Regions from separate parts of the Streptomyces sp. NPDC024687 genome, predicted to be linked through region 2. Evidence: riboswitches for the same ligand, from Rfam matches in the RefSeq annotation. Region 2 holds a riboswitch; each other region holds the start of a gene.

Region 1 (4,984 bases), on a different contig from region 2:
GCCGTCACCCATCCCGGCGAGGTAATCCAACGACTCCTCGGGCGAAAGGGCGTGGGACTGAAGGGTGTTGAAGGCCTCGGTGTAGGCCTGGAGGTCTTCTTTCCGTTCGAGGTAGAGGCTACTCGTCAAGTGGTCGAGAACAACCACGTCCAGATCAGAAGTGCGCGAAAATGAGAAGATTACGAAAGGCCCGGTGATACCCACATGCGCCCCGGCAGTGAACGGCAGTACCTGCAGCCGCACTTGGGGCAGCCGCGCCGCCTCCAGAAGTCTGTTCAGCTGCCGGGCCATCACCTCGGGGCCGCCTACCTCCCGCCGCAGCACCGCCTCGTCCAGGACGGCGCTCAACTCCAGAGGCGGCTGGGCGCGAAGGATGTCCTGCCGGGCCAGCCGCACCTTGACCAGGGCGTCGAGACGTTCGTCGTCGAGGCCGTCGACCGCCGCCCGGGTCACCGCCCGGGCGTACTCGGGCGTCTGGAGCAGTCCGGGCACGACCGAGGTCTCCAGCGTGCGCATCGCGCTCGCCTGGGCCTCCAGACTGATGAAGTCCCGGTACGTCGGCGGCAGGACACCCCGGTACGCGTGCCACCAGTGGTGCCGGCCGCCGCTCTCCTCGGAGCCCGCCAATACCATCAGCAGCTCCCGCAGATTCGCGTCCCCCACGCGGTAGGCGTCGAGAAGTAACCGCACATCGGCCGGTTTCACCCCGCTGGCACCGGTCTCGATGCGGCTCACCTTCGACTGGTGCCAGCCCACGAGCCGGGCGGCCTCACCGCTGGTGAGCCCCGCACTCGCGCGCAGCGCACGCAGTTCGGCGCCCAGTTTCCGCCGGCGCACCGCGGGGCCGTGCTGCATGGAGCTACTCCTTACTCCCTACGAGCCGCCCGAATACGGTCTCGCGTCGCAGAGTTCACCGCTTCGAGCGACAGATATATGCACATCTTGGTGGATCGGCACCCGTCACAGCCGCGGTGATGGCACTCTGACGATGAACCACCAGTCCGGGACCGTACTCGAACCATCCGCACCGTGTCGGACTCCGGTCCCGTGGGAAAGGGACGACGTCGCCATGGCAGACCACCTGGAAGCATCCGTCACTCTGCCGAGCGAACCCGCCTCGGTCTCCGCGGCCCGCACCTATGTCCTGAGCACACTGGCGGAGTGGGGGCTGCCGTCCACCACGGACACCGCCGAGACCGTCCGGCTCATCGTCTCCGAACTCACCACCAACGCCGTACAGCACACCTTCGGGCAGTCACCCACCTTCACGGTGGACATCGAGCTGGACCGTGACGAACAACTGCGCATCGGGGTCACCGACAGCCATCCCCGTTTCCCCAAGCGGCTGCCGGCCGCGGTCCAGCAGGACAACGGGCGGGGGATGGTGATCATCCGCTGGCTCGCCGCCGAGTACGGCGGCAAGCTGAGGGTCAGGCCCACCCGGGAAGGCGGCAAGACCGTCTCCATCGAACTTCCGTGGACGGTTCCGGTGCAGCCGGTCACGGCGGCGGGGCAACAGGAGCCGTAGGAGAGCTCATACCGGCCGCGCGCGGCCGAACGCTCCCCGCAGCAGCGCCCGGAAGGCGTCCGCCGCGGGTGCCGCCTCGCCGGTCCGGTGGACGACCGAGATCGTACGGCGCAACGCGCCGGCCTCCAGCTGCCGCGTGCCCACCGGAGTGGCCGCCGTCCGAGCCAGCATCTCCGGCACCACCCCGACCCCCAGCCCCGCGCTGGCCAGCGCGCACACCAGGGCGTATCCCGGGGTCGCCACCAGCACCGACGGTGTGGTCCCGATCCGGGCCAGCACCGCCTCCACCTCCCGCCGGGCCGGATGATCCGGCGCCATGCTGATCAGCGGCTCACCGGCGAGCTCCGCCAGCGGCAGCCGCGTCGAGCCGCCCGCCAGGGCATGCCCGGGGGCCGTCACGAGGACCAGCTCCTCGGTCAGCAGCGGCTCCGCGCTCAGGGTGGCCGGGAGGGCGGGGGGCTCGCCCGGCTCATAGGCGTGTGTCAGCGCCAGGTCGATCTCACCGGCCGCCACCGCGGTGATCCCGGCCGTGGGTTCGTGGAAGGCGACCGACAGCTCCACGTCCGGGTACGCCCGGCGGAACGTGCTCAGCACCGGCGGCAGCAGCTGAATGCCCGCCGTCTGGAAGGTGCCCAGCCTCAGCGTGCCGCCCGACAGGCCGGTCAGCCGGGCGAGTTCGTGCCGGGCCCGGTCCAGCTCGTCCAGCACCCGCCTGGCCCGCGCCACCAGCAACTCGCCCGCACCGGTGAGCCGTGCGCCGCGGTGATGCCGTACGAGAAGAGCGGTACCCGCCTCCCGCTCCAGCTTGGCCAGCTGCTGGGAGAGAGCGGGCGGGGTGTAGCCGAGGCGCTCGGCGGCCCGGGTGATCGAGCCCGCCTCCGCGACGGCGACCAGGGCGGCGAGGCGGACCGGGTCGTACATGGCGAGGCCTGCCTAAAGGAGTGCTTAAGGGAAACCCAGGTTATTCGACATACCTGCTGAAGGCTCCGGCGCGGCAGGCTGGTCCGCATGAACGGACAGATCGTCGCCTTCACCGGGATCGCCGCCGGCATGGTCGCCATGCCGGGCGCGGACTTCACCGTCGTCGTACGTAACGCCCTGGTCTCCCGCCGGGCCGGGGTCGCCTGTGCGCTCGGCGTCGTGGGCGGGCTACTGATCCACACGGCGCTCGCGGTGGCCGGGGTCGCCGCGGTGCTCACGGCCGTGCCCGAGCTGTTCCGGGCGCTTCAACTGCTGGGCGGGGGTTATGTGCTGTACCTGGGTGTACGGACCCTGCTGGAGCTGCGGCGGACCCGCACCCAGACGGTCGTCGAGACCGGCGCGGGGGTACGCCCCCTGCGGCAGGGGTTCGTCACCAACGCGCTCAACCCCAAGGTCCCCATCACCTTCCTCAGCCTGCTGCCGCAGTTCGTGCCCCAGGGGAGCTCCACGCTGCCCAGGACGCTGCTGCTCGCGCTGATCGTGGTCGCTCTCGCGCTGGTGTGGTTCCCGGCGGTGGCCGTGCTCGTGGACCGGCTGGGGCGGTGGCTGCGCCGGCCGCGGGCGGCCCGGGCCGTCGCCGGGGTCACCGGAGGCGCGTTGACGGTTCTCGGCATGATGCTCCTGGCCGAGCCGCTGCTCGCGGTCTGACCACCTCGCGGTGCGCCGACGGAGGCATCGGGGCGGCTGTGCCGTCCTGCGCTTCGGAAGCCCGAGGGGGCGGCGGGAGGTCAGGTCGCCGCCGCCCCCTCGGGGTCACTTGACCCGGCCGTACCAGACGCTCTTCGTCCAGATCTTCTGCAGTCGCACCACGTCCCCGGTCTTCGGGGCGTGCCAGATCTTTCCCTTCCCGGCGTAGATGCCGACGTGGTACACGTTCGAACCCGAGTGGAAGAACACCAGGTCGCCGGCCTTGCGGCTGCCCACGCCGATGTGACGGGTCTTGTTGTACTGCTGGGCCGCCGTGCGCGGGAGCTTCTTGCCCGCCTTCTTGAACGAGTACAGCGTGAGCCCTGAGCAGTCGAAGCGGCGGGGCCCTGTGGCGCCGTACTTGTACGGCGAGCCCTTCTTGGAGGCCGCTACCTTGAGTGCCTTCGTCGCAGGCGTCGCGGCCGCGGCGTCGGGCGCGAGGCCCGGGACCACGACGGAGCCGCCCACGGCGGCGATGGCGAAGGCCGAGGCCGTACCGGCCCGGACCATCAGCGACGGGACACGATTGAGCGCAGTCATGCGCAACCCTTCGTCAGCCGCCTGTGAAGGATGACCTGTCGGATTCGGGCTGGCGAAGTTGCCCGGCCGCTGACGCGGCTTCACCCCAAGGGACACTCGGCGCGGTCATGGCGTGACCGTTCCGGCGACCCGTCGTGCTTGGGTCCTCCACTCCTGCCGATCCACTTCTGTCGACCGGTCATCCGGGCGGCGGCAGGACTCGGCGTCCGCCCGGATCGCCCCGCCACTGTGGCGGGGGCTTGTCGTCAGACAGGGATCTTGGCGCACGGAAGTGCGAAAAGCCCAACGGAACCGTTGATTTGTGGTGTTACTCACCACTCACCCGTTTGGGTGGACACCCCTTCGAAGGAAGGGGTGTCGAGGGGGTCACAGACCCCCGGACCAGCACGGAAAGGTCTCATTCCGGTCCCGAACAAGGCGCGTTGTGCAACTCCGACGCTCGCAAAAAAGGAGCCGCGCCTCCTCCAATAGGGGGTACGTCGTTTGGTCCGTTTCGACTCAGCTCCGGACGCCTCGTCAACTGTCGGGCTCCGGAGGCACGGTGACCCGGGCCGTACGCCGCTCGCCGTCCAGGACCCGCAGCGCCCGCGCCAGCGTCGCGGCGTGCAGTTCGCGCTCACCCCTGCTGTGCATCAGCACGAGCGCGTCGCGCAGCTCGGTCGCCCTGCTCACCAGCGCCTGCGCCGCGCGCAGTCCGCCGTAGGTGTCCTCGCGCCGGGCCGGGTTGATCCGGCCCAGCAGGTCGACCACGTCGAGATAACGGTCGATCAGCTCGCCCTCGGCGCGCGTGAGCGCGGGCAGCGGTGGAAGGTCCGGCACCATCGACGGCTCACCTCGCGCCCGGCGCGGTACGGGAGGGCCTGCGGCTCGGGACGATCGCGTCCGCCAGGCCGTAATCCACGGCGCCCCGCGCGTCCAGGACCTTGTCGCGCTCGATGTCCGCGCTCACCTGCTCGGGGCTGCGGCCGGTGTGCCGGACCAGCATCTCCTCCAGGCGGGCCCGCACCCGGGCCAACTCGTCGGCCTGGATGGCCAGATCGCCGGCCTGTCCCTGCACCGGCTCGCTCAGCGCGGGCTGGTGGATCACCACCCGGGCGCCCGGCAGGACGGACCGCTTGCCCGGCGTGCCCGCCGCCAACAGCACCGCCGCGGAGGAGCCGGCCTGCCCGAGGCACGTCGTCTCCACGTCACAACTGACGTACTGCATCGTGTCGTAGATCGCCGACATCGCGCTGAACGAGCCGCCGG
Region 2 (4,984 bases):
GCGCAGCTGCTCTATGTCGCCGTCGCGGACCATCTTCCAGAACGAGGTGCCCTCCGCCGGGTCGCTCAGCGGCAGGTTCACATTGGTGACGCCCGGCATGTCGACGTCGGGGCCCTCCAGCTTCTGGTCCGCCGCGTTGCGGAAGTCGAAGATCGTGTGCAGGCCGAGCGAGGACAGGAAGGCCGCGTCGTCCTCCGTCGCGTGCGCGAGATGGCCGCTGCGGAACAGCACTCCGTACCGCACCCGCCGCCCGTCCGCCGTCGGCAGCCCGCCCACGTCGCGGAAGTTGCGCACACCTGCCAGCTCGGGTTCGGTCGACGGGATCTGCTGCGTCACGGGGGGTCCTCCCAGCCAGGTTCCGCCGGCGCGGCTCGCCGGCGGAGGCACGCTCTCGACGATACGACATGGATTCCGGGGGCAAGGAGTTGTCCACAGGGCCTGCAACGACTTGTCCACAGCCGTTGCCACCAGGGCCGGTGCCCGCTGATGATGTTGGGGCCTGAGTGCACCTGTTGGCACCTGTTCGAATCTGTGAGGAAGCGCCATGCTGGAGATCGCCGAGAACGGCCGTACGTGGATTCTGTCCGGGCCGACCAGCAGTTACGCCCTGCACCTCACCGCCGAGGACGAGCTGCTGCACCTGCACTGGGGCCCGAGGATCACCCTGGCCGACGCCGAGGCCCTCGCCGTCCGTCCGCTGCCCGAGTACTGGCCCTTCGAGTCCCCGCTCGACGGACACGAGGAGTACCCCGTCGAGGGCGGCCCCCGCTTCACCCGCCCCGCCCTGTCCGTGCGCACCGACGAGTGGCGCGGCACCGAGTGGAGCTTCGAGGCGTACGACACCGAGGGCGACGAGCTGCGGCTGCGGTTCCGCGACGGCGGGCTGGCCATCACGCTGCACTACCGGATGCGCGACGACATCCTGGAGCGCTGGGTGATCCTGGACAACCATGGGCAGGACCCGGTCGAGCTGCTGCGCGCCGACTCCGCCACCTGGACCCTGCCCGACCGCGAGGACGGCTGGCGGCTGTCCCAGCTGCACGGCCGCTGGGCCGCCGAGTCCCTGCTCACCCGGACTCCCCTCACCTACGGCGAGAAGGTCATCGGCAGCCGCCGCGGCCACACCGGGCACCAGCACCTGCCGTGGGTCGCCCTCGACACCGACGCCACCGAGGAGCACGGCGAGGTCTACGGCGTCGCCCTCGGCTGGTCGGGGTCCTGGCGGATCGCCGTGGCGCAACTGCCCGACGCGCGCGTGCAGATCACCGGCGGCGCCGGCTACGACGACTCGGGTCTGCTGCGGCTGGCGGCCGGGGAGTCCTTCATGACGCCCGTCTTCGCCGGGCTCTGGAGCGACGGCGGCTTCGGCGGCGCGAGCCGCACCTGGCACGCCTACCAGCGGGCCCACGTCATCCCGCACGCGGACCAGGACCGGCCCGTGCTGTTCAACTCCTGGGAGGCCACGAACTTCGACATCTCCGAGGAGCAGCAGCGCACCCTGGCCCGGCGGGCCGCGGCGATGGGCGTCGAGCTGTTCGTGGTCGACGACGGCTGGTTCGGTGCCCGCACCAGCGACCGGGCCGGGCTCGGCGACTGGACGCCCAACCCCGACCGCTTCCCCGCCGGCCTCAAGCCGCTCGCCGACTACGTGCGCACGCTCGGCATGCAGTTCGGCATCTGGGTCGAGCCGGAGATGGTCAACCCGGACAGCGAGCTGTACCGCGCCCACCCGGACTGGGTGCAGTACCAAACGGGACGGAAGCGGACGGAGCTCCGCAACCAGCTCGTACTGAACCTCGCGCGCGAGGACGTCCAGGAGTACCTGTGGGAGCAGCTCGACGCTCTCCTCTCCTCGGCCCCGATCGACTATGTGAAGTGGGACTTCAACCGCTGCTTCACGGACGCGGGCTGGCCCGGTGAGTCGTACCCGCAGCGCCTGTGGGTGGACCATGTGCGCGGCTTCTACGCCCTCTTGGATCGGTTGCGGGAGGCCCACCCGGGCGTGGCCTTCGAGTCCTGCTCGGGCGGTGGCGGCCGGATCGACCTCGGGGTGCTCAGCCGCACCGACCAGGTGTGGACCTCGGACAACACCGATCCGCTCGACCGGCTCGCCATCCAGCACGGCTTCAGCCAGATCCATCCCGCGCGTGTGATGGCCGCATGGGTGACCGACAGTCCCAACACCCAGCTCAACGACCGGGTGAGCTCGCTGCGGTTCCGGTTCGTCAGCGCGATGGCCGGGGTGCTGGGGGTCGGCGGGGACCTCACGGAGTGGACCGAGGAGGAGCTCGCCGAAGCCGCTCGGTGGGTGGGTCTCTACAAGGAGATCCGGCCGGTGGTGCAGCGCGGCGACCTGTACCGGCTGCGGCCTCCGCAGGGCGGGCTGAGCGCGGTGCAGTACGTCCTCGGGGACGAGACCGTCGTCCTCGCCTGGCTGCAGGCGCAGAAGTACGGCGAGCCCGTCCCCTCGCTGCGGCTGCGCGGGCTCGACCCGACAGCGTCGTATGAATGCCTCGAAACGGGCGAAGTGTACCGAGGGGGCGTATTGCTTCATCACGGACTTCGTACCGGCTTGCGCGGTGACCTCGATGCGACAGTTATCCGACTGCGTCGCATCTAGGGCTTGTGTCCGAATTAGCAGGTTCTCTCCCAACTCCTTTCGGCTTGAGGGTTCCTGTGAATTCGTGACGTGAGCAGCGTCATATCCGTGACGGTGTGTCGCCCGTCATGTTCACGTAATTCGCAGGTTTCCCAAGGGGATTTGGGTCGGGTGAAGGGCGTCCGATTCACGCAGGGTGACCGGTAATTCTCATACGGGATCAACAGGAACGCAGGCAAAGGGAACCCTTCACTTGTCCCTTTGCGTCTTGCTCGCTTACGTTCACCCCCGATCCGGTCGGACGCCCAATCCTGCCGCCGAGCGGATTCCCCACACTCACCCACCCGTGCAAGGCAGGAGCGGGGGACCCACAGGTAAAACCGCCTGTTCCGGTCTCCGGAACGGCTTGGGGTTAAGGCGCGTCCAGGCGCGTCCGGGCATCTCCAGCCCGCACCCGACAGCTCACCTCGCAGGCGCCGGAGAGGAATTCGTCATGCCCGCGAAGGGTAAGCACCGCCGTCCGAAGTCCCAGCGCTTCACCCGCTCGATCGCCGTCGTCGGCACCGGGGGCGCCGCGCTCGCCCTCCCGCTCATGGGGGCCACCGGCGCGCACGCCGCAACTCCCCAGTCCGTGTCGGAAAAGGCCGTTCAGTCGCTTCCGGTCACGCAGAAGTCCGCCGAAAAGACGGTCGCGAAGAAGGCCTCGACGGTGCGCACCTATTCGGTGCGCGTCGGCGACTATCTCTCGAAGATCGCCGATGAGCAGAACGTCAGCGGTGGTTGGAAGAAGCTGTACGCCGACAACCGTTCGGCGATCGGAGACGACCCGTCACTGATCCACCCCGGTCTGAAGCTCTCGATCGGCAAGAAGGCCAAGGCGAGCACGACGAAGACCAAGTCTTCCTCTTCGTCCTCGGCGAAGACCGAGAAGGCCGAGTCGAAGAAGTCCTCCTCGAACTCGACGGCTGCCACCCAGAGCTCCGCCACCACCAGTTCCAGCGGCTACACCCTTCCGGTCACCGGCGCCACGATCGGCACCGGCTACCGCGTCGCGGGCAGCATGTGGTCCAGCGGCTACCACACCGGCGTCGACTTCGTCGTCCCGACCGGCACCTCGCTCAAGGCCGTGGCCGCGGGCACGGTCGTCTCCGCGGGCTGGGGCGGCGCCTACGGCAACCAGGTCGTCATCAAGCTGAACGACGGCTACTACGCGCAGTACGCCCACCTGTCCCAGCTCTCCGTCTCGGCCGGCCAGACCGTGACCGAGGGCCAGCAGATCGGCCTCTCCGGTGCGACCGGCAACGTCACCGGCCCGCACCTGCACTTCGAGATCCGCACCACGCCGGACTACGGCTCCGACGTGGACCCCGTCGCCTACCTCCGTTCGAAGGGCGTCGCCGTCGGCTGACGATCCTCCTGTGCCACCGAAGGCCGGACCCCGATCCCCGGGTCCGGCCTTCGGTGTTTCCTCATGATCGCTTCGTTGCGTTCTTGTGGCGGGTGTGCTCGGGGCGTCGACAGGGGGAGGAGGGGCGCGGCACAGTGAACTCCCCAGCCGAGTAAGCGCTTTCTGGGATCCTCGTCTCTTCAGGGTCCTCGTCCCTTCACGGAAGGAACCGTCCGTCATGACGACCACGCGCAGAGCCTTCGGGGCCCTCGCCGCCGGCGCCGCCCTGGCCGCCCTCGTCCCCGCGGCCACCGCGAGCGCCTCGCCCCCACACCGCCGCCTCATCGCTCACGACGACTTCCGCCACGGCCTCGGCCGCTGGGCCGTCGAGCTGGAGCAAGGCGGCACGGTCACCGCGCGGCGCGGGGTCCTGGAGGTCGATGTGCCGGCCGGCGCGACGATCTGGTTCAGGCAGCCGCTCGAAGGGCCGTACGTCCTGGAGTACACAGCCACTCCCGTGTCCGCGGGCGGGGTCAACGACCGGGTGTCCGACCTGAACAACTTCTGGAACGCGGTCGACGTCCGGTCTCCCCACGACCTCTTCGCCACCCACCGGGGCGGGGCGCTCGCGGAGTACGACTACCTGAAGACGTACTACTCCGGCTACGGCGCCAACTACAACACCACGACACGGCTGCGCCGTTACGTCGGAGAATCCGGTGTACGGCCCCTGATCTACGACTACACCGAGCCGCTGCTGGTCGCGAACGAGCCGAACCGGGTGCGGATCGTTTCCGACGGGTCCACCGTGCAGTGGTGGAACAACGGGCGGCTCGTCTTCGACTACACCGATCCGCAGCCGTACACACGTGGGCACTTCGCGTTCCGGACCACCTGGAGTCACTTCCGGATCAGTGACTTCAGGGTGTGGCGGTCGCAGCGTGAACATTCCTGATGATGGGCCTATTCCTGGTTTGGCCAACACTTTAGGAGTGGCT
Region 3 (4,984 bases), on a different contig from region 2:
GCCGCGCGCGCGTCCTGCGCGTAGCGCACGGTGTCCCGGCGGGCCTGCTCCAGCGCGGGGTGCGTGCGCAGGGCCGCCAGCGCCTCCGCGTGCCGGGCGTCGTCCGCGAGGTCGGAGTCGAGCAGCTCGCACAGGGCGATGTCCTCGGCAAGGCCGAGCCGGGCGGCCCGCTCCCGCAGCCGCAGCACGGGCATCGTGGGGATGCCCTCGCGCAGGTCGGTGCCCGGCGTCTTGCCGGACTCGCGGGAGTCGGAGGCGATGTCCAGCACGTCGTCGGCGAGCTGGAAGGCGACACCGAGGCGCTCGCCGTACTGGGTCAGGACGTCCACGACGGTCTCGTCGGCGCCCGACATCATGGCCCCGAAGCGGCACGAGACCGCGACCAGGGAGCCCGTCTTGCCGCCGAGCACGTCGAGGTAGTGCTCCACCGGATCACGGCCGTCCTGCGGCCCGGCCGTCTCCAGGATCTGGCCGGTGACCAGGCGCTCGAACGCCTCCGACTGCACCCGGACCGCCTCGGGCCCGAGGTCGGCCAGGATGTGCGAGGCGCGGGCGAAGAGGAAGTCGCCCGTCAGCACGGCCACCGAGTTGCCCCAGCGGGTGTTGGCGCTGTCGACACCCCGCCTGACCTCGGCCTCGTCCATGACGTCGTCGTGGTACAGGGTCGCGAGGTGGGTCAGCTCCACCACCACGGCGGACGGCACCAGGCCCGGCGCATAGGGGTCACCGAACTGGGCGGCGAGCATCACGAGCAGCGGCCGAAACCGCTTTCCACCCGCTCGCACCAGGTGCTGGGCGGCCTCCGTGATGAAGGGGACCTCGCTCTTGGTGGCCTCGAGCAGTCCCTCCTCGACAGCCGCCAATCCGGCCTGGACATCGGCTTCCAGAGCCTGGTCCCGCACGCTCAGCCCGAACGGCCCGACGACGGTCACGAGGGGTCTCCTGTCTGCTGGTGTCTACTGGCGGTCACACGGAATGTCGATAGGTCGCTGCCATCACTCAAGTCAGCGTATCCGGTCACCTTTGGATCACCGATAGCGCCCGCCCCGTCCATGCCAGGCGGTATCGGATCACGGCCGGTATGTTTCCGATCATCTGATAAGAGCAAATATCTACCGACTTGTACGGAATCGGCCGCCATCGCGGGACGGACGCGGGGGCAGTGAATCCCACGGGCCGCCGGTTGAACACGAGTTGAGGCTTCTTGCCCCTTTTGCACCTCTTGCGCTCCAGTGTGACTTGACCCACTCATGCGGGCGAACCGGCATGAAACCGGAATCCACCGATCCGCCTTTGCCGGTGCGCGAGTTGAGGCTTGGCGAACGCAAAGGATCAAGTACCTCAAATGCCTCTTACCAAGGTCAATAGGCACCTCATGTGAATTCGCCACTTGTTCCGGACATGTGCTCTCGCATACGTTCCCGGCCTGTCGGGCGGACGCCGAATCCTGCCACCGCCCGTACACCCACCGAGAACCATGGCAGGAGCGGGGGAACCAGGTTGACCGCCGGACCGGGCGTCTTCGGACATACCGGCACGGCTTGGGGTGAAGTCGCGCCTTTCGTAGGCGTGGCCGGGCATCTCCCGCCCGAACCCGACAGCTCACCTCGCAGGCGACGGAGAGGAACTTCACCATGTCCGCTGCCGCTCAGCACCGACGTACTCGCACCAGCCGTCTCGTCCGCAAGCTCGCCGTCGCCGGCACCGGGGCCGCCGTACTCGCGCTCCCCCTCATCGGCGCCACCACCGCGTCCGCGGCCACCCCGACCGTGCAGACCGCCAGCACGCTCGGCTACTCCAACACCCTCGACGGCTGGATCCGGGCCTCCCTCGCCGTCATGGCGGAGCACGGGATTCCCGGCTCCTACGACGGCATCTACCGCAACGTCATCCGCGAGTCCTCCGGCAACCCCTACGCCATCAACCTCTGGGACTCCAACGCGGCGGCCGGCACGCCCTCCAAGGGCCTGCTCCAGGTGATCGACCCGACCTTCAACGCGTACCACGTGGCCAACACCTCGTGGGACCCGTACGACCCGGTGGCGAACATCACCGCGGCCTGCAACTACGCGGCCCAGCGGTACGGGTCCATCGACAACGTGTTCGGCGCGTACTAGGAACTAGGCGTCACGGAACAGTCTTTCGAGGACGACGGCGACGCCGTCGTCCTCGTTCGACAGTGTCACCTCGTCGGCCACGCCCCTGAGATCGGGGTGGGCGTTGGCCATCGCCACGCCACGGGCCGCCCAGTCGAACATGGGGATGTCGTTGGGCATGTCCCCGAAGGCGATCGTCACCTCGGGGCCCAGACCCAGGTGCCGGGCGGCCAGCGCGAGGCCGGTCGCCTTGGTGACGCCGCATGGCTGGAGTTCGACGGTCCCGGGCCCCGACATGGTGACCGTCGCCAGCGAGCTCACCACCGACCGCGCCGTGACCGCCAACTCGTCGTCGGACAGGTACGGGTGGCGCAGCAGCACCTTGCTGATCGGCTCGCACCACAGGTCGTCGCGCCGGCCGACCCGTACGGCGGGCAGGGTCGGGTGGGGCATCAGATAGCCCGGTTCGATGAGCGTGAGCCCCTCGACACCGTCCTGGTCCACGGCCGCGTACACCTGCCCGACCTCGGCCTCGATCTTGCCGAGCGCGGTCTCGGCCAGCTCCCGGTCCAGGGTCATCGACCAGAGCAGACGGTCCGCGCCGGCGTCGTACACCTGCGCGCCCTGTCCGCACACCGCGAGCCCCGTGCTGCCGACTTCGTCGAGCAGGGACCGCACTCTGGGCGCCGGCCGTCCCGTCACGACGAGATGCCGGGCCCCACTCTCCGCCACCCTCGCGAGCGCGGCCAGCGACCGGTCCGAGACGGTGTCGTCGGCGCGGAGCAGCGTGCCGTCCAGGTCGGTGGCGATGAGTGAATATGCGGTGGAGGCGGCCATGATCAGAGAATACGGATGGTTGGCCCCCGCGACTCGACGCGAACCGGACGGCTCCTGCTTTCACATCCGTTGACGGCAGTTCCGGTTCCGGGGGTGCGGCGGCGCGGGACGACCCGCCGGTATGCGCCACGAGACCGGGCAGGCCGGGCCCGGGCATGTCCGTTGCGGCTCAGCCCTGTTGACGCGGCGGGTGGACAGGGAGCGGTGCGCAACGGCCGGGCCGCCGTGCGCCGCGTCACCATGCCTCGCCTCGCCCCCACCTGCGTCGTGCGGGCCCGCCACCGCACCGCGCCTCGGCGGAGCGCTACGCGGAGTCCCGGACCACCAGTTCCGTAGGGAGGATCACTCCGGCGGTGTCCTCGCCCGCGATCTGGGCCAGCAGCATGCGGACCATCTCGGCGCTGATGCGGTCGAAGGGCTGGCGCATGGTGGTGAGGGCGGGGGTGATGGCGGTGGCCGCCGGGGAGTCGTCGAAGCCGCCGACAGCGATGTCCTCCGGGACCGAACGCCCGGCCTGCTGAAGGACGCCCACGACCCCGAGGGCCATGAGGTCCGAGGCGACGAACACCGCGTCCAGGTCCGGGGCCTGGGCCAGCAGACGGCGGGCCGCCCGTTCACCGCCGCTGCGCCGGAAGTCGCCCTCGACGACGAGCGCCGGGTCGTAGGGCAGGCCCGCCTCGGCGAGCACGTCCCGGTAGCCGCCGAGGCGGTCGGGGCCGCCCGGCATGTCCAGCGGTCCGGTGACCATGCCGATGCGGCGGCGGCCGCCCGCGAGGAGATGGCGGACCATGTCCTGCGCACCCTCCCGGTCGGCGGCGGCCACGTAACTCACCTTGGTCCCCCGCCCTATCGGCTTGCCGCAGACCACCAACGGGATCCCCGCGTGGTGCAGTTCGGCCGCGACCGGGTCACCGCTGTGGTTGGAGAGCAGCAGCACCCCGTCGACGTGACCCGAGGTGATGTACCGGGTCAGCCGGCGCCGGTCGTCGTCGCTCTCGGCCAGCATCAGCAGCAACGGGATGTCGTGCTGGGCGAGCCGCTCGGTGCAACCGCGCAGCAGGATGTTGAAGTTGGGGTCCTCGAAGAACTTCTCCTGCGGCTCGGTCAGCAGGAACGCCACCGAGTCCGACCGGCCCGTACTGAGGCTGCGGGCATGCCGGTTGACCACGTAGCCGGTCTTCCTGACGGCGGCCTCGACCGCCCGCCGGGCGGCGGGCGAGACGTAGTGGCCGCCGTTCAGGAAGCGGGAGACGGTGCCCCGCGAGACGCCCGCCTCCCGGGCCACGTCGTGGATGGTCGGTGGCTTGCGGCGTCCGTTCGCGCTGGTGGTCATGTTCCTCGTTCGTGAAAGTGGTCCGGGGCCTCAGGCCTTGACCGCGCCGCTCATCAGGTCCAGCGACCAGAACCGCTGGATCACCAGGAAGAGCCCGATCAGCGGCAGGATCGCCAGCAGACATCCGGTGATGACCAGGGTGTAGAGCGCGGGCTGCGAGGCGCCCTGGGCGAGCAGCGTGTACAGGCCGAGGGTGATCGGAAACTTCTCGTCGTCGGCCAACATGACGAAGGGCAGCAGGAAGTTGTTCCAGATGCCGACGAACTGGAAGAGGAACACGGTGATCAGCCCGGGCATCATCATCGGTACGGCGATCCGCGAGAAGATCCTCCACTCGCTGGCGCCGTCCATGCGGGCGGCCTCCATGAGCTCGGCGGGCACGGACGCGGCGGCGTAGATGCGGACCAGGTAGACGCCGTACGGCGACAGGATCGACGGCAGCAGCATCGACCAGTACGAGTCGGCCATGCCGAGTTTCGACAGCAGCAGGTACTGCGGTACGGCCAGCACGATGGACGGCACCAGGACGCCGGCCAGGATCATCTTGAAGACGGCCTCACGGCCGCGGAAGCTGTAGCGGCCGAGCGCGTAGCCGCCCGCGGCGGAGACCGCGGCGGAGAGCAGGGCGCCGAGACCGGCGTAGAAGGCCGAGTTGGCCATCCAGCGCCAGAAGATGCCGTCGCGGTAGGCGGTGAGGTCGCTCAGGTTCTGGAAGAGG
Region 4 (4,984 bases), on a different contig from region 2:
ATGGCCCCTCAAAGTACTTTTTCTTTGCTATACGGCGCCCGCGTTAATTCCGCAGGCTCGGCATGTTTACGCCATGTTGCGAATTCCTCACCCGCTCCCCGCGGTCGCCGCCAGAGGAGAACCGCAGCCGGTGCGCGGCAGACATACGCTCGGTATGCAGCGCCGTGATAGCCCGCGCGCGCTCACCGTCCCCGCGCGCCACCGCGTCCACGATCGCGCCGTGCTCCGCCCAGGACTCCACCGGGTTGGCGGGCGCCTCCACCACGTACATCCAGGCGATCTTGTGCCGGAGCTGGGTCAGCATCGAGGTCATGGCAGGGCTGCCGGAGGCCTGGGCGAGCGTCTCGTGGAACCAGCCCCCAAGGGAGCGCAGATCCTCGCTGTTGCCTTGCCTGGCCCGCTCCTGACCCAGCCGGACCAGGCCGCGCAGCACCTTCAGATGGGCCTCGGTGCGCCGCTGGGCGGCCCGGGAGGCGCCGAGCGGCACCAGCAGCATGCGCATCTCCAGGAGGTCGGCGCCCTCCTGGTCGGTCGGTTCGGCCACGCACGCGCCCGCGTGGCGTCGCGTCACCACGAAGCCCTCGGCCTCCAGTGTGCGCAGGGCCTCCCGGACGGGGACGCGGGAGACGCCGTAGCGGCGGGCGAGCAGTTCCTCGGTGAGTCGGCTGCCGCGCTCGTAGACACCGGCGACGATGTCGTCCCGGATAGCCGTGCATACCGAGTGCGCCGGAATACGCATGTCCGACCTCCGTCTTAGTCCCCTTGAAACGTCGCCGATTGACGTGTGTTCAGTGACTCTATTGCAATGAGCGGGAATTTCCGACGGCGGACCGGAATCCAGGGATATTTTTTGGACAGCGGGGCACTGTAAACGCGGAAACCCCGGCTCGGAGGAGCCGGGGCCGAAGAAGATCTCGCGGTACGTCGTCAGACACTCACGCCGTGCGAGCGCAGATAGGCGACGGGGTCGATGTCCGAGCCGTACTCGGCGGTGGTGCGGGCCTCGAAGTGCAGGTGCGGCCCGGTGACGTTGCCGGTCGCGCCGGACAGGCCGATCTGCTGGCCGGGGGTGACCGACTGGCCGACCGAGACGCCGATGGACGACAGGTGGCCGTACTGGGTGTACGTGCCGTCGGCCATCCTGATCACGATCTCGTTGCCGTACGAGCCGCCCCAGCCGGTCTCCACGACGGTGCCGCGGCCGACCGCGTGGACGGAGGTGCCGCTCGCGGCGTGGAAGTCGACGCCGGTGTGGCTGCCGGAGGACCACAGGGAGCCGCCGGTCTTGTAGCCGGTGGAGATGTAGGAGCCGGAGATCGGGGTGACGAAGCTGTTGAGGCGCTTGCGCTCGGCCGCGCGGGCGGCGCGCTCTTTGGCCTCGCGCTCCTCCTTGGCCCGTGCCTCGGCCTTCCTCTTGGCCTCCGCCGCCGCCTTCTTCCGCTCGGCGGCCTGCTGTTGGGCAGCGGCCTGGGCGTCGAGCTGATCGGCGAGGGAGTCGCCGACGCTGACGACGGGCATGAGCCCGGTCTGCTCGACGGAGTTCCCGGCGGCGAGCGCCGGAGCGGCGAGGGTGCCGATGACGCCGGTGGTGGCGAGGGCCGCGACGCCCGCCGCATTGGCGGTGGTGCGCTTCATCCGGCTGGGACGACGGTGCTTCCCGGCGGCGCAGGTGAACGCCATGTAGTGGGTGGTCCTTTCCTTCCTTCTCGCCTACCGGGTTAGCTGACGGGTTCGGAGCAGGAAGGTCTCCTACGGACCCCCTCGCAGCGCGCGCGGGCGTCCGATTCACCCCAGGGACAACGCATGTGGGTCCCCGGCTCCCCTGGCTCGCGCCATGCGGGGACTCGGCGATGACTGTCCGGTGCCGCGGACGCGGCGCAGTGCCTGACGAACAGCCGGGATGACGCTAAGCGGGCCGACTTTCAATCCCCAAACCGATCACGGTTTTTGTAGCGCATCCCACAGGCAAGACAGGCAACCTCCTGCCCAATTCGGACATCTAAGGGCCCTGGTGACGCTTCCGTCACCAGGGCCCCTGTGCGGCGCCTGCTCTGCCGGCCCCTCTACTCGGCCGACACGACCTTGACCTCGCCGATGCCGAGGGCCGCCACGGGCTCCTTGATCGCGGCCGCGTCGCCGACCAGGATCGTCACCAGACGGTCCACCGGGAACGCATTCACGACGGCCGCGGTGGCCTCGACGGTGCCCGTCGCGGCGAGCTGCTGGTACAGGGTCGCCTGGTAGTCGTCCGGCAGGTGCTGCTCGACCTGGTCGGCCAGGGTGCCCGCCACGGCCGCCGCCGTCTCGAACTTGAGCGGCGCCACGCCGACGAGGTTCTGTACGGCGACGTCCCGCTCGGCGTCGGTGAGGCCGCCCTCCGCGAGCGTGCGCAGCACGGTCCACAGGTCCTCAAGGGCGGGACCGGTGTTCGGGGTGTCGACGGAGCCGCTGATGGCGAGCATCGCGGCGCCCGAGCCGTCCGGGGCGGACCTGAGGACCTGCCCGAACGACCGCACGCCGTAGGTGTAGCCCTTCTCCTCGCGCAGGACACGGTCCAGCCGGGAGGTGAGAGTGCCGCCGAGGCAGTATGTGCCGAGCACCTGCGCGGGCCACACGCGCGCGTGCCGGTCGGCGCCGATACGGCCGATCAGCAGCTGCGTCTGGACGGCGCCGGGGCGGTCCACGATGACGACCCGGCCGGTGTCGTCGGCGGTCACCGGCGGCATGGGGCGCGGCTGGGCCGTGGAGCCGGTCCAGGAGCCGAGGGTGTCGCCGAGCAGCTCGTCCAGATCGATGCCGGTGAGGTCGCCGACGACCACGGCGGTCGCGGTGGCTGGCCGTACGTGCTTCTCGTAGAACCCGCGCACCGCCGCGGAGTCGATGTTCTCGACCGTCTCCTCGGTGCCCTGGCGCGGGCGGGACATGCGCGAGTCCGCCGGGAACAGTTCCCGGGAGAGCTCCTTGGCTGCGCGGCGGGACGGGTTGGCGAGCTCGTGCGGGATCTCGTCCAGGCGGTTGTTGACGAGCCGTTCGATCTCGCTGTCCGCGAAGGCGGGTGCCCTCAGGGCGTCGGCCAGCAGACCGAGCGCCTTGGCGAGGCGGGAGGCCGGCACTTCGAGGCTCAGCCGGACGCCCGGGTGGTCGGCGTGCGCGTCGAGGGTGGCGCCGCATCGCTCCAGTTCGGCGGCGAACTCCTCGGCGGAGTGCTTGTCGGTGCCCTCCGAGAAGGCGCGCGCCATGATCGTGCCGACACCGTCGAGGCCGGCCGGTTCGGCCTCCAGAGGAGCGTCCAGGAGCACCTCGACGGCGACGACCTGCTGGCCGGGGCGGTGGCAGCGCAGGACCGTCAGGCCGTTGTCGAGCGTCCCGCGCGTGGGGGCCGGAAAGGCCCACGGCCTGGCGTCGCCCGCCTGGGGCTGGGGGTGGAAGTCCATCGCGGCGAGCTCGCTCACTGGGCCGCCTCCTCGTTCTCGTCCTGGTCGGCGGGGGCTTCGGCAGTGGTGGGTTCGTACACGAGCACCGCCCGGTTGTCGGGGCGCAGCTTGGCCTTGGCTACCTTCTGGACGTCCTCGGCGCTCACCTCCAGGACGCGCTCCACGGCGGTGAGGGCGAGCTGCGGGTCGCCGAACAGGACGGCGTAGCGGCACAGTTCGTCGGCGCGGCCCGCGACGGTGCCGAGCCGGTCCAGCCACTCGCGCTCCAACTGGGCCTGGGCGCGCTCCATCTCCTCGGCGGTCGGGCCCTCCTCGGCGAACCGGGCGAGCTCCTCGTCGATGGCGGCCTCGATGACCGGCACCTCGACGTCCCCGGACGTCTTCACGTCGAGCCAGCCCAGGGAGGGCGCACCCGCCAGGCGCAGCAGTCCGAAGCCCGCCGCGACGGCCGTACGGTCGCGCCGTACGAGACGGTTGTAGAGGCGGGACGACTCGCCGCCGCCGAGGACGGTGAGCGCCAGGTCGGCCGCGTCGGCCTCGCGGGTGCCGTCGTGCGGCAGCCGGTAGGCGGCCATCAGCGCGCGCGCGGGGACCTCCTCCTCGACGACCTCGCGCAGCTGCTCGCCGATGATCTCGGGGAGCGAGCCGTCACGCGGAGCGGACTTGCCGTCGTGCGAGGGGATGGAGCCGAAGTACTTCTCGACCCAGGCGAGCGTCTGCTCCGGGTCGATGTCGCCGACGACGGACAGGACGGCGTTGTTGGGGGCGTAGTACGTCCGGAAGAACGCGCGCGCGTCCTCCAGGGTGGCCGCGTCCAGGTCGGCCATCGAGCCGATCGGCGTGTGGTGGTACGGGTGGCCCTCCGGGTAGGCGAGCGCGGTCAGCTTCTCGAACGCGGTGCCGTACGGGACGTTGTCGTAGCGCTGCCGGCGCTCGTTCTTGACGACGTCGCGCTGGTTCTCCATCGACTCGTCGTCGAGGGCGGCCAGCAGCGAGCCCATGCGGTCGGCCTCCAGCCAGAGGGCGAGCTCCAGCTGGTGGGCCGGCATGGTCTCGAAGTAGTTGGTGCGCTCGAAACTGGTGGTGCCGTTGAGCGAGCCGCCGGCGCCCTGGACGAGCTCGAAGTGCCCGTTGCCGTGGACCTGCTTGGAGCCCTGGAACATCAGGTGCTCGAAGAGGTGAGCCAGGCCGGTACGCCCCTTGACCTCGTGGCGCGAACCGACGTCGTACCAGAGGCACACCGCCGCGACCGGGGTCAGGTGGTCCTCGGAGAGCACCACGCGCAGCCCGTTGGCCAGGCGGTGCTCGGTCACTGTCAGGCCCCCGGTGCCTGCCTTGTCTGTGGCCGTGTGACCCATGGGCATGTACGTCCCTTCGATCGCGGTCGCGGTCCTTGAAACCGCGGTTTTGCTGCCGTTCCCGCCACTGTATGCAAGCGTGCGGCCCCCCGGTGAAGTTCCCGCAGCGCGTAAGCCCACAGCGGATCGCGTAGCCTGCGGGCAACCGTGAGCAGCACGCTGTGCGGTCGCCGGGCCGTGCGGCTCAGCCGG

Evidence for each region. A riboswitch is a leader RNA that binds a small molecule or an ion and turns the genes downstream of it on or off. The one in region 2 is predicted to bind cyclic di-AMP.
Region 1: linked by a shared signal. The riboswitch ahead of ACZ39I_RS17285 (C40 family peptidase) and the one ahead of ACZ39I_RS10270 (M23 family metallopeptidase) in region 2 are both predicted to bind cyclic di-AMP.
Region 3: linked by a shared signal. The riboswitch ahead of ACZ39I_RS31710 (transglycosylase SLT domain-containing protein) and the one ahead of ACZ39I_RS10270 (M23 family metallopeptidase) in region 2 are both predicted to bind cyclic di-AMP.
Region 4: linked by a shared signal. The riboswitch ahead of ACZ39I_RS38625 (M23 family metallopeptidase) and the one ahead of ACZ39I_RS10270 (M23 family metallopeptidase) in region 2 are both predicted to bind cyclic di-AMP.

What each region holds. Positions count from the first base shown of each region.
Region 1 is NZ_JBVHLJ010000004.1:117,119-122,102, forward strand. Features, by position in the region: gene ACZ39I_RS17265 (helix-turn-helix domain-containing protein) at 1-855, opposite strand, end outside; gene ACZ39I_RS17270 (ATP-binding protein) at 1,070-1,528, shown strand; gene ACZ39I_RS17275 (LysR family transcriptional regulator) at 1,535-2,449, opposite strand; gene ACZ39I_RS17280 (LysE family translocator) at 2,537-3,157, shown strand; gene ACZ39I_RS17285 (C40 family peptidase) at 3,263-3,736, opposite strand; cyclic di-AMP (ydaO/yuaA leader) riboswitch at 3,740-3,919, opposite strand; gene ACZ39I_RS17290 (hypothetical protein) at 4,253-4,558, opposite strand; gene ACZ39I_RS17295 (ATP-dependent Clp protease proteolytic subunit) at 4,566-4,984, opposite strand, start outside.
Region 2 is NZ_JBVHLJ010000002.1:775,417-780,400, reverse strand. Features, by position in the region: gene ACZ39I_RS10280 (tyrosine-protein phosphatase) at 1-336, opposite strand, end outside; gene ACZ39I_RS10275 (alpha-galactosidase) at 545-2,620, shown strand; cyclic di-AMP (ydaO/yuaA leader) riboswitch at 2,927-3,088, shown strand; gene ACZ39I_RS10270 (M23 family metallopeptidase) at 3,093-4,007, shown strand; gene ACZ39I_RS10265 (DUF6250 domain-containing protein) at 4,225-4,941, shown strand.
Region 3 is NZ_JBVHLJ010000009.1:190,198-195,181, forward strand. Features, by position in the region: gene ACZ39I_RS31705 (polyprenyl synthetase family protein) at 1-932, opposite strand, end outside; cyclic di-AMP (ydaO/yuaA leader) riboswitch at 1,457-1,631, shown strand; gene ACZ39I_RS31710 (transglycosylase SLT domain-containing protein) at 1,635-2,117, shown strand; gene ACZ39I_RS31715 (HAD family hydrolase) at 2,121-2,933, opposite strand; gene ACZ39I_RS31720 (LacI family DNA-binding transcriptional regulator) at 3,238-4,266, opposite strand; gene ACZ39I_RS31725 (carbohydrate ABC transporter permease) at 4,297-4,984, opposite strand, start outside.
Region 4 is NZ_JBVHLJ010000015.1:38,232-43,215, forward strand. Features, by position in the region: gene ACZ39I_RS38620 (GntR family transcriptional regulator) at 44-739, opposite strand; gene ACZ39I_RS38625 (M23 family metallopeptidase) at 928-1,680, opposite strand; cyclic di-AMP (ydaO/yuaA leader) riboswitch at 1,694-1,860, opposite strand; gene ACZ39I_RS38630 (M16 family metallopeptidase) at 2,064-3,452, opposite strand; gene ACZ39I_RS38635 (M16 family metallopeptidase) at 3,449-4,792, opposite strand.